DNA from 3 places in the Lysinibacillus sp. NPDC093197 genome. Region 3 is predicted to be linked to each of the others. Evidence: riboswitches for the same ligand, from Rfam matches in the RefSeq annotation. Region 3 holds a riboswitch; each other region holds the start of a gene.
What was found. Region 3 has a riboswitch for thiamine pyrophosphate ahead of ACIP9G_RS00790 (ABC transporter substrate-binding protein). Riboswitches for the same ligand answer to the same signal wherever they lie in the genome.

Region 1: it holds a riboswitch for thiamine pyrophosphate, as region 3 does, so the genes downstream of both, thiC (phosphomethylpyrimidine synthase ThiC) here and ACIP9G_RS00790 (ABC transporter substrate-binding protein) in region 3, are expected to answer to the same signal.
Region 2: it holds a riboswitch for thiamine pyrophosphate, as region 3 does, so the genes downstream of both, thiM (hydroxyethylthiazole kinase) here and ACIP9G_RS00790 (ABC transporter substrate-binding protein) in region 3, are expected to answer to the same signal.

The regions. Positions count from the first base shown of each region.
Region 1 is NZ_JBIVOH010000011.1:13,564-16,848, reverse strand. Features, by position in the region: gene ACIP9G_RS21005 (methyl-accepting chemotaxis protein) at 1-220, shown strand, start outside; gene ACIP9G_RS21000 (AEC family transporter) at 503-1,432, shown strand; TPP riboswitch at 1,480-1,594, shown strand; gene thiC (phosphomethylpyrimidine synthase ThiC) at 1,744-3,285, shown strand, end outside.
Region 2 is NZ_JBIVOH010000006.1:119,527-122,811, reverse strand. Features, by position in the region: gene thiE (thiamine phosphate synthase) at 1-473, opposite strand, end outside; gene thiD (bifunctional hydroxymethylpyrimidine kinase/phosphomethylpyrimidine kinase) at 460-1,287, opposite strand; gene thiM (hydroxyethylthiazole kinase) at 1,287-2,042, opposite strand; TPP riboswitch at 2,134-2,232, opposite strand; gene mbcS (acyl-CoA synthetase MbcS) at 2,427-3,285, shown strand, end outside.
Region 3 is NZ_JBIVOH010000001.1:159,276-162,560, forward strand. Features, by position in the region: gene ACIP9G_RS00785 (hypothetical protein) at 42-461, opposite strand; TPP riboswitch at 832-943, shown strand; gene ACIP9G_RS00790 (ABC transporter substrate-binding protein) at 1,138-2,133, shown strand; gene ACIP9G_RS00795 (thiamine-binding protein) at 2,134-2,427, shown strand; gene ACIP9G_RS00800 (ABC transporter permease) at 2,424-3,197, shown strand; gene ACIP9G_RS00805 (ABC transporter ATP-binding protein) at 3,172-3,285, shown strand, end outside.

The DNA of each region.
Region 1 (3,285 bases), on a different contig from region 3:
GTCAAATCTTTCCCAAATGTTAGAGCAAAAAGATCAGGCAGTTACAGCGATTCAAAGTATTTCTGCCGTTTCAGAGGAAACTGCAGCTTCTGCTGAACAAGTAAGTGCATCTGCTGTGGATCAACAGGCAGAAATGCAAAAGGTTGCAGAATCAATTAACAATATGAACCAAATCTCTAAAGAGCTACAAGAAGTCGTGAATCGATTTAAACTTGCATAATTAAGCTATTGAATTTTCTACAAAGCAAAGTGAATATCCCGAGGAAATCGCCAGTAAACCCTCGGAAATCGCCGATAAACGTGGGGGAATCGCCGATACACCCTCTGAAACCGTCGATAACCTTTGAGAAACCGCCGGTAAAACTTCTTGATGCTTTTGTAGACATGTTGAGACTGTCCTTTTCCAAGGACAGTCTCTTTTTATGTAAACGGTAGAGCGGAGAGGGCATTGACCCAGTTTGGGAACAGTTTTACTATAGAAAGATGAAAGGGGGGCGCCTCCATGATGTATCTCGGTATGATTTTCTTTAAAATTGTTGCGCCTATTTTAGTGTTGCTTGTACTTGGTGCGTTTTTACAGAGGAAATTTCAATTTAATTTAAAAGCGCTATCCCAGCTTATTACATATTGTTTTATGCCAGCAGCCGTATTTGTAAATTTATATGAAACGAGCGTGGAACTATCGGTGCTCGGTGAAGTGGCATTATTTATTGTGCTCTTTATTGGGAGTCAAATGGTGCTTAGTCATTTTATAGCGAAGGGGCTAGGTTTAAAGAAAACAGAGGCAGCGGTATTTAAAAATAGTGTTGTACTCATTAACTCTGGTAACTATGGCATTCCGGTGGCACAAATGATTTTTGTGACACAACCAATTGGGGTGGCCATTCAAGTTATTCTCGTTATTTTTCAAAATGTAACGACCTATACATATGGATTATATAATTTAATTTCTTCAACTAAATCAGGTATGGCCATTGTGAAGGACTTCCTGAAAATGCCGATTATTCATGCGCTCATTATCGGTGTGGCAATGAATTTCTTTAATATTGGCATTCCCCAATTTATCCGTATTCCAATTGACCACGTTGCTGATGGGTTTATCGCAGTTGCTCTTATTACGCTCGGTGCGCAACTATCTCAGCTTGAAATTAAATCAATGTTCAATAGAACTGTGTTTGTCAGCTGTTTTACACGACTTGTAGTAGGTCCAGCTGTTGCATTGCTTATCATTTTTGTCCTCGGCTTAGATGGCGTTGTGGCCCAATCGCTCTTTATTGCGAGTGCATTCCCAACTTCACGTAATAGCTCGAGTCTAGCTCTAGAATATGATTTAGGGTCAGAAACCGCTGCACAAACGGTGCTTTTTTCAACAATTGTTAGCTGTATTACAGTAACAATCGTAATTTATATGGCAGAAATACTATTTACTTAATGGCTTCCATCTATTAGGAATATCTGTTACACTAGCATCAAACTGAATAGCTTAACTAGGGGAGTCCGATGAGTCGGGCTGAGAGGGAAACGCATTGAGGTTTCTTGACCCTTTGGACCTGATCTGGCTCATACCAGCGTGGGAAAGTTAATGAACTTCGCACTCCTTGAACTTTGCGATAAATGTAACCTTACATGTACAGCCGGATCCAATATTTTTTTGGATTCGGCTTTTTATTTGTAATGCTACTTGTTGGAGTGGGCTAGATTCGGTCCTTTTAATAATTTACGTAAAAGGGAGCGGAATAGTAAATGACAACAGTTAGCGAAAAAAACATGAACATTATGACAAGCTTTGACGGAAGTAAAAAAGTATATGTAGAAGGATCACGTCCAGATATATTAGTGCCAATGCGTGAAATTAAGCTAAGCCCCACAACGGGTAGCTTTGGTGAAGAGAATAACGCACCTATACGAGTTTATGATACGAGTGGCCCTTATACAGATCCAACTTACAAAGTCGATATTACAAAAGGTTTACCAGCTTTGCGTCGTGCGTGGATTAAAGAACGGAGCGATGTAGAGGAATACGAGGGACGTACCATTAAGCCCGAGGATAATGGATTCCGCAACGCGGATGACCCGCGCATAAAGGAAAATGTTTTTCCAAAGCTTTCTCGCAAACCTTTACGTGCGAAAAAAGGCTGTAATGTGACACAGCTTCATTATGCAAGACAAGGAATTATTACGCCAGAAATGGAATTTGTAGCGATTCGCGAAAATTTAAAACCAGAATTTGTACGTGCAGAAATTGCGGCAGGGCGTGCTATAATGCCATCTAATATAAATCATCCTGAGGCGGAACCGATGATTATCGGCCGTAACTTCCACGTGAAAATTAACGCCAATATTGGAAATTCAGCTGTTACTTCATCCATCGCTGAGGAAGTTGAAAAAATGACATGGGCAACACGATGGGGTGCTGATAATATTATGGATTTATCTACTGGGAAGCACATTCATACAACTCGCGAATGGATTATTCGTAATGCTGCTGTGCCTGTTGGAACAGTGCCAATTTATCAGGCGCTTGAAAAGGTAAATGGCGTTGCTGAGGATTTAACGTGGGAGGTGTATCGTGACACGCTAATCGAGCAAGCTGAACAAGGGGTTGATTACTTCACGATTCACGCAGGTGTATTGCTGCGCTATGTACCGCTTACAGCTAATCGTGTAACGGGTATTGTTTCGCGTGGAGGTTCAATTATGGCACAGTGGTGTCTATTCCATCATCAAGAAAATTTCTTATATACTCATTTTGAAGAAATTTGCGAAATTATGAAAACGTATGATGTTGCCTTTTCGTTAGGGGATGGATTACGACCTGGCTCAATTGCAGATGCCAATGACGAGGCGCAGTTCGCAGAGCTTGAAACGCTAGGGGAGTTAACGCAAATTGCTTGGAAGCACGATGTACAAGTGATGGTAGAGGGACCTGGGCACGTGCCAATGCATCTTATTAAGGAAAATATGGACAAGCAATTAGAAGTTTGTAAAGAAGCGCCATTTTATACATTGGGTCCTCTAACGACGGATATTGCTCCTGGCTATGATCACATTACATCAGCAATTGGCGCTGCAATGATTGGCTGGTTTGGAACAGCGATGCTGTGCTATGTAACACCGAAGGAGCACTTAGGGTTACCAAATCGAGAAGATGTTCGTGTAGGTGTTATCACATATAAAATTGCGGCACATGCAGCGGATTTAGCTAAAGGTCATCCTGGTGCACAGCAGCGAGATGACGCTCTTTCAAAGGCTCGCTTTGAGTTTCGTTGGCGCGATCAATTTAAT
Region 2 (3,285 bases), on a different contig from region 3:
ATGCTATGTGCTTGATGTAAAAATTCTGTTCCACAAGGTGGTTTGGCATCGTTTTTAGATGTGGTTGCATAAATAGGACCAATACCTATATAATCTGCTCCATATTTTAAAGCAACTTGCAATTCAGTAGCTGTATGGACAGAAACACCAAGGATCATTTGTCCAATTTTTTGTCGTACTAGTGAGACGGGATAATCATCTTGACCTATGTGAATACCATCTGCATTAAGCTTAAGGGCAAGGTCGATATCATCATTGACGATAAAGGGAACGTTATATTTCCTGCATAGATTTTGGCATTGACGTGCAAAATGCTCGTAGTGCTCATTCGTCAATGCATGTTGTCCTTTTTCACGAAATTGAAACATCGTAATACCTGCTTGCAATGCTGCCTCAAGTATTTCTAAAGGTTGTCTATTTTTCACATTCGCTGTGCCCATTATAAAATAAAGCTGTAAGTCACTCCTTTTCATGTATGGTCACCTCGCAAGTATCATGAAATTTTTTGTAAGCAAAATGATTTGTTGGTCCATTGCCATTTCCAATCGATAAATCATGGCTAATAGCTAATTGAATAAATTTTTTCGCTTCAATAATTGCTTGTTTTAAAGGTTTTTTTTGACCAATAAAAGCGGTTAATGCAGCAGAAAATGTACATCCCGTTCCATGCGTGTTTTTCGTTGCAATTCGAGTAGATTGCATTGAAAATGATTCGCCATCTTCAAAAAATACATAATCTGTTGCAAAATGATCGTCATGTAAATGTCCGCCTTTGATAATGACACATTGAACACCTAATTTTAATAATGATTGAGCAGCTTGCTGAATGTCTGATAAATTGTTTATTTTTCTAGCAGTAAGTGTCTCTGCTTCTGGAATATTAGGCGTTACGATTGTAGCAAGAGGTAATAAATCTTTTTTTAATGCCTCAACTGCTTCTTGTTGTAATAAGTTTTCTCCTCCTTTTGCAATCATTACAGGATCAACGATAAGCGGAATATTTAAATTAGACAGAGCTCGTGCAATTGTATGAATAATATCTGAAGAAAAAAGCATTCCTGTTTTTATTGCACTAATTGAAAAATCATCCAGTAGTGAATGAAGTTGTTTATTTACAAAAGCATGTTCAATTGGAAGTACACCGTTCACTCCTAATGTGTTTTGTGCTGTTAAAGCAGTTATAACGGATGTCCCGAATACGTCTAATTCCTGAAATGTTTTTAAATCAGCTTGGATACCAGCTCCACCACCGCTATCTGAGCCGGCTATTGTTGTTACAATATGCATTATTTTTCACCGTCCTTGGATAAACGGTGTAATTCATTTAAGACCGAAACTGCAAAATCACCGTTATATGGCGCGGATGAAGCGGCATGTTCAGCAACTTTTTTATAGCACGTTAATGTATTGCACAACTGAGAAAATGGCTCATTACCTGCAATATAAGCTGCACAGCAAATGGCACTTAACAAACAACCAGTTCCTGTAACTTCTGTCATTCGAGCATGTCCACCAATAATCCATTGGGAGTGCTCTCCGTCAGTTATAAAATCTTTTTCACCAGTTACAATAACAATACAATTATATTTTTTAGAAATTTCTTTTGCTTTATCTTTAACAGAAATTGAACCGCTACCACTATCTACTCCTTTTTGTTGCCAATGAACATCAGCAATAGCGGCAAGCTCACCGATATTACAACGAATAACAGCAAAATGAACGGCTTCTAATAATTGCTGTATCGCTTGTTTACGTAAATTTGTTGCTCCAACACCAACTGGGTCCAAAATAATCGGTACACCTAGCGCATTTGCCTTTTTTCCAGCAAGTAACATCGATTCTTTTGTACGGGTAGTAAGCGTGCCAATATTAATCAATAAGGCTGATGCAATCGATACCATCTCCTCAACTTCCAGAGATTCATCTGCCATTACAGGCGAAGCACCAATTGCTAATAAGCCGTTTGCTTGAAAATTTGCCACAACATAATTTGTAATACAATGAATGAGTGGTCGTTTTTTACGAATAGTTTGAAAAATCATCGTAGTCCTCCTTTTTTTGGACGGACGTAAGCATGCAAAAAAGCTCTTTTTTTCGTGCGAAATATACACGTAAAAAGAGCTTATCATCAATAATAAGATGTGTGTTGCTCCCTACGTCAGTATTAACTAACAGGTTCAAAGGGTCAGGTTTTACCTTCTCAACTCGTTATGAGTCCCCCCGCAATCATGAAGTTTTTAGTTGTCCAAAATGTAACATACCTATCCACAGTATTCAATAGCATTTTATCATTATCTGGAAAGCAGTGACTGATGCCATATAATAAACCATGATAATTGTCATGACTTTCTTAAAATAAGGTTCATCCATTGAAAATAATAAAAAATGAGTTTTATAATAAACCTAGCAATAAGGAGGCAGTTATTATGAAAAGACAGGATTTAATCGCACCAGAATGGTATAACATTGTTGAGGAGATTGAGAAATATGCTCAGGACCCAACTAAAAATGCATTAATTGTTTATAATAATCATGAAGAAATTCAACATATTACATATGCAACTTTACTTGAAAAAGCAAATCAGGCGGCCCATGTATTTACTTCGCAGGGACTAACAAAAGGCGATGTGCTTTTAGTTATGGTTCCAAGATCTGTCGAGGCATATATCGTCTACATAGCGGCATTAAAAGCGGGCTTAACGATTATCCCTAGTTCGGAAATGTTGCGTACAAAGGATATTGAATACCGAATTACACATGCAAATGCAAAAGGAATAATTGCCTACGAGCCATATATTGAGCAATTTGACGAAGTGAAAAACTTAAAGGGTATTTTGCAATATGTTATTGGTCATGCTCATACACCATGGCAACCGTTGCTTGAAAAAATGGAGGAGCATCCTACAGACTATACGAATCCTACACCGACAAAAAGTACTGACAATGCTTTTTTAGCCTATACAAGTGGAACAACTGGCAATCCTAAGGCGGCTGTTCATACACATAGCTGGGGTTACGCTCATTTACGGACAACGGCACCGAATTGGTTAGGTGTTCAAGAAAATGATATAGTATGGGCTACTGCGGCGCCCGGTTGGCAAAAATGGATTTGGAGTCCATTCCTAGCAACTTTAGGAAGTGGTGCTACGGCATTTGTTTATAAAGGCAAATTTGATGCGTCAACTTATTTGTCATTGCTTGAAAAATTTAAAGTAAATGTATTATGTTGTACACCGACAGAGTATCGTTTTATGGCAGCACTCAATAATTTACAGGACTATAATT
Region 3 (3,285 bases):
TTGTCTCTGTATCTTTAATTGAAATTTTCAAATGGCTAGTTTTATTTATTCAATTCCTTATATAAAACATATTTTAAAGCAGAAATTTCATCTTCAGACAGTTTACCTTCAATTTCGGATAATACTTCATCCTTACTAATTGAACCGTTTTGCGCTTGTTCCTGAATTTCAAGTAAACGATTAACGCCCACTTTTTTAATTAACACACGTGTCGCTTCTTCCTTAGTTTGGAAGGGAAGAGTATCCGGATTTGTAGTTGCTGCCTCGCTTACAATTTCTTGAACCTTCGAATCGTTCTCGATATAAGATTTAACTTCTTCTAAATTTTCGTCATCTAAATTAGATTTCACTTTTTCAATTATTTTTTCGGAAGCGATATTTGTCCCTAAATGCCATACAGCATAGCCAGCTGCTCCGAGTAAAACAAGAAATACTACGGTAATTTTTAAAAGCTTTTTCATCAACTCACTCCTGACACTTTGAATAAAGCACAAACTCTCAAAAATCACGAAGAAAAAATGTTTTCTATAATTAGTTTAATTTCAATTATAACTAAATGACACATAGCAACTATCTTTTCAAAGGGCGATGGAAGTTATATCGTGTTGTATGGAGAATAACTCTTTTTTAACTTGTTGGTTTTGCAAAAGATTAACTGTTTCGTATTGGAGAATTTTTGATGTTCCAAATTCCATGCATATTCTATTTGCAAAAGTCATGTTGCAGAATACTTGTATAGTCCAATAGAAGCTCATTTTTATCAATTACGAAAATACTAGCTTGTCATTTTACGATAGATATGGGTATAATAATCAACGAAAAGTTCATAAGTTAAGAATGTAGGGGGGCTGGAAGTTGCCAGCTGAGATTGCGTCCGTTTAGATGCTGACCCTTTGAACCTGATTTGGCTCGTACCAGCGTAGGGAACATCTATTCAAAAATATTCGTATACTATTTTTTGATACCGTTTGCAAACGTCTGGGATAACTCCTAGGCGTTTTTTTGTTTAGGATTCATTATTCCTCCTAAAACTAGGAGTAATCTATTAGAAGCGATGCAAATGGCCTGAGAATACCTTTTCTGGTGAAAACATTCAATCGTGAACACTTTCAAACTACTAGACTTGGAGGACACAGCATGAAAAAGTGGTTTTTCGTTCTTGTTGCTGCATTATTAACATTAGTTGGTTGTAGCGAAAAAGAGGACAAAGAGGAAACAAGCACATTGAAAAAGGTATCCGTTGTACTGGACTGGACACCTAATACGAATCATACAGGACTTTATGTTGCGAAAAAGCTTGGCTACTTTGAGGAGCAAGGTTTAGACGTAGACATTTTATTACCTGGTGATGCGGGGGCAGATCAACTTGTTGCATCAGGCAAAGCTCAGTTTGGCGTTAGCTACCAGGAAGGTATAACGCAAGCACGTGTTCAAGACGTGCCTCTTGTATCGATTGCAGCAATTATTCAGCATAATACATCTGGCTTTGCATCAGATGCTTCAAAAGGCATTACGTCACCAAAAGATTACGAAGACAAAACGTATGGTGGTTGGGGAAGCCCAATAGAACAAGCTGTTTTACAATCTCTAATGCAAAAAGAAAATGCTGATATAAAGAAATTAGATATCGTGAATGCAGGAGACTTAGACTTTTTCACAATGATGCAGAAGGATATAGATTTTGCTTGGATCTATTATGCTTGGACAGGTATTGAGGCGGAGCTTCGTGGAGAAAAATTAAATATGCAGTATTTAACAGACTATAGTGAGCAACTTGATTATTATACACCTGTACTTGCAACGAATGAAAAGATGATTAAGGATAATCCTGATGTGGTAAAGGCATTTGTTGCAGCTACTACAAAAGGTTATGAGTATGCTATTGAGCATCCTAGTGAAGCAGCGGATATATTGCTTGAAGCGGTACCTGATTTAGATAAAGCACTTGTGCATAAAAGTCAGGAATGGTTAGCAAACAAGTATCAAGATGATGCGGCGCAATGGGGCGAACAAAAATTAGCAGTTTGGGAAAACTATGCGGACTGGATGACAAAGAACAACGTATTAGAAGGCGAATTTCATGCAGATCAAGCTTTTACAAATGATTTCTTACCAAAGAAAGGGGCAAAATAAATGGCTAATTCATTAATTAGTGTACAAATTATACCTAAAACAGAAAAATACGAGGATGTGATTCCATTCGTTGATGCGGCGATTGCGATCATTGATGCTTCAGGTGTGCGCTATGAAGTGCAACCACTAGAAACGACAATGGAAGGTGAACTGTCTACCTTACTCCAAATTATAGAAGAGATGAATAAAAAAATGATTGAATTGGGTGCTATTAATGTTATTACGCAAGTGAAAATTTTATATCAACCAACTGGCATTACAATGGGGACGTTGACGGAGAAGTATCGAGGATGAAACAAGTAGTAACGAAAGGAAGGTCGATTATTTTTATCGCCTTCCTGTTAGTTATTTGGGAAGTCGTTATCCGTTTGGCTGACATCCCACATTGGCTATTACCAGCGCCGAGTGCCATCGTTACTGAGGGTGTTCACTCTTATAAGACGTTCATGCCCCATGTGTTCGCTACTATACAGCTAGCGGTACTTGGCTTTGCTATTGGTATATTTTTCGGCTTGAGTGTTGCGATATTATTACACCGTTCAGCGACGGTACGGGCATTTGTGTATCCGATTTTAATTGTGTCACAAAATGTGCCTGTGCTTGTCCTTGCACCTTTATTAATTATTTGGTTTGGTTTTGGGCTGTTACCGAAGCTGATTATTATTTGTCTCGTTTGCTTTTTTCCTATCGTTATTGCGGCAATGGATGGATTTCGTCAAACGTCATCTGAGCTTAAGCATTATTTTGCAATGATAGGTGCTACAAAAGGTCAAACATTTTGGAAGTTAGAATGGCCATTTGCCTATCCGTCTATATTTTCTGGTATAAAAATTGCAGCGACATATAGTGTAATGGGGGCTGTCATCGCGGAATGGCTTGGTGCGAAAAAGGGGATTGGTGTTTATATGACACTTGCCCAATCATCGTTTCGGACGGATCGTGTATTTGTGGCGATATTTGCGATTGTATTGTTAAGTTTATTGTTGTTTGGCGTTATTCGTTTTGTTGAAAAGCTAGTTGTAAAGGGGAGGGGATCACATGCTGAACATTCAAGACATATCTAAATCCTTTGGCTCGCTTGAAGTAGTTAAAAACTTATCCTTTACAGTAAAGGAAGGAGAATTTGTGGCAATCATTGGTCCCTCTGGTAGT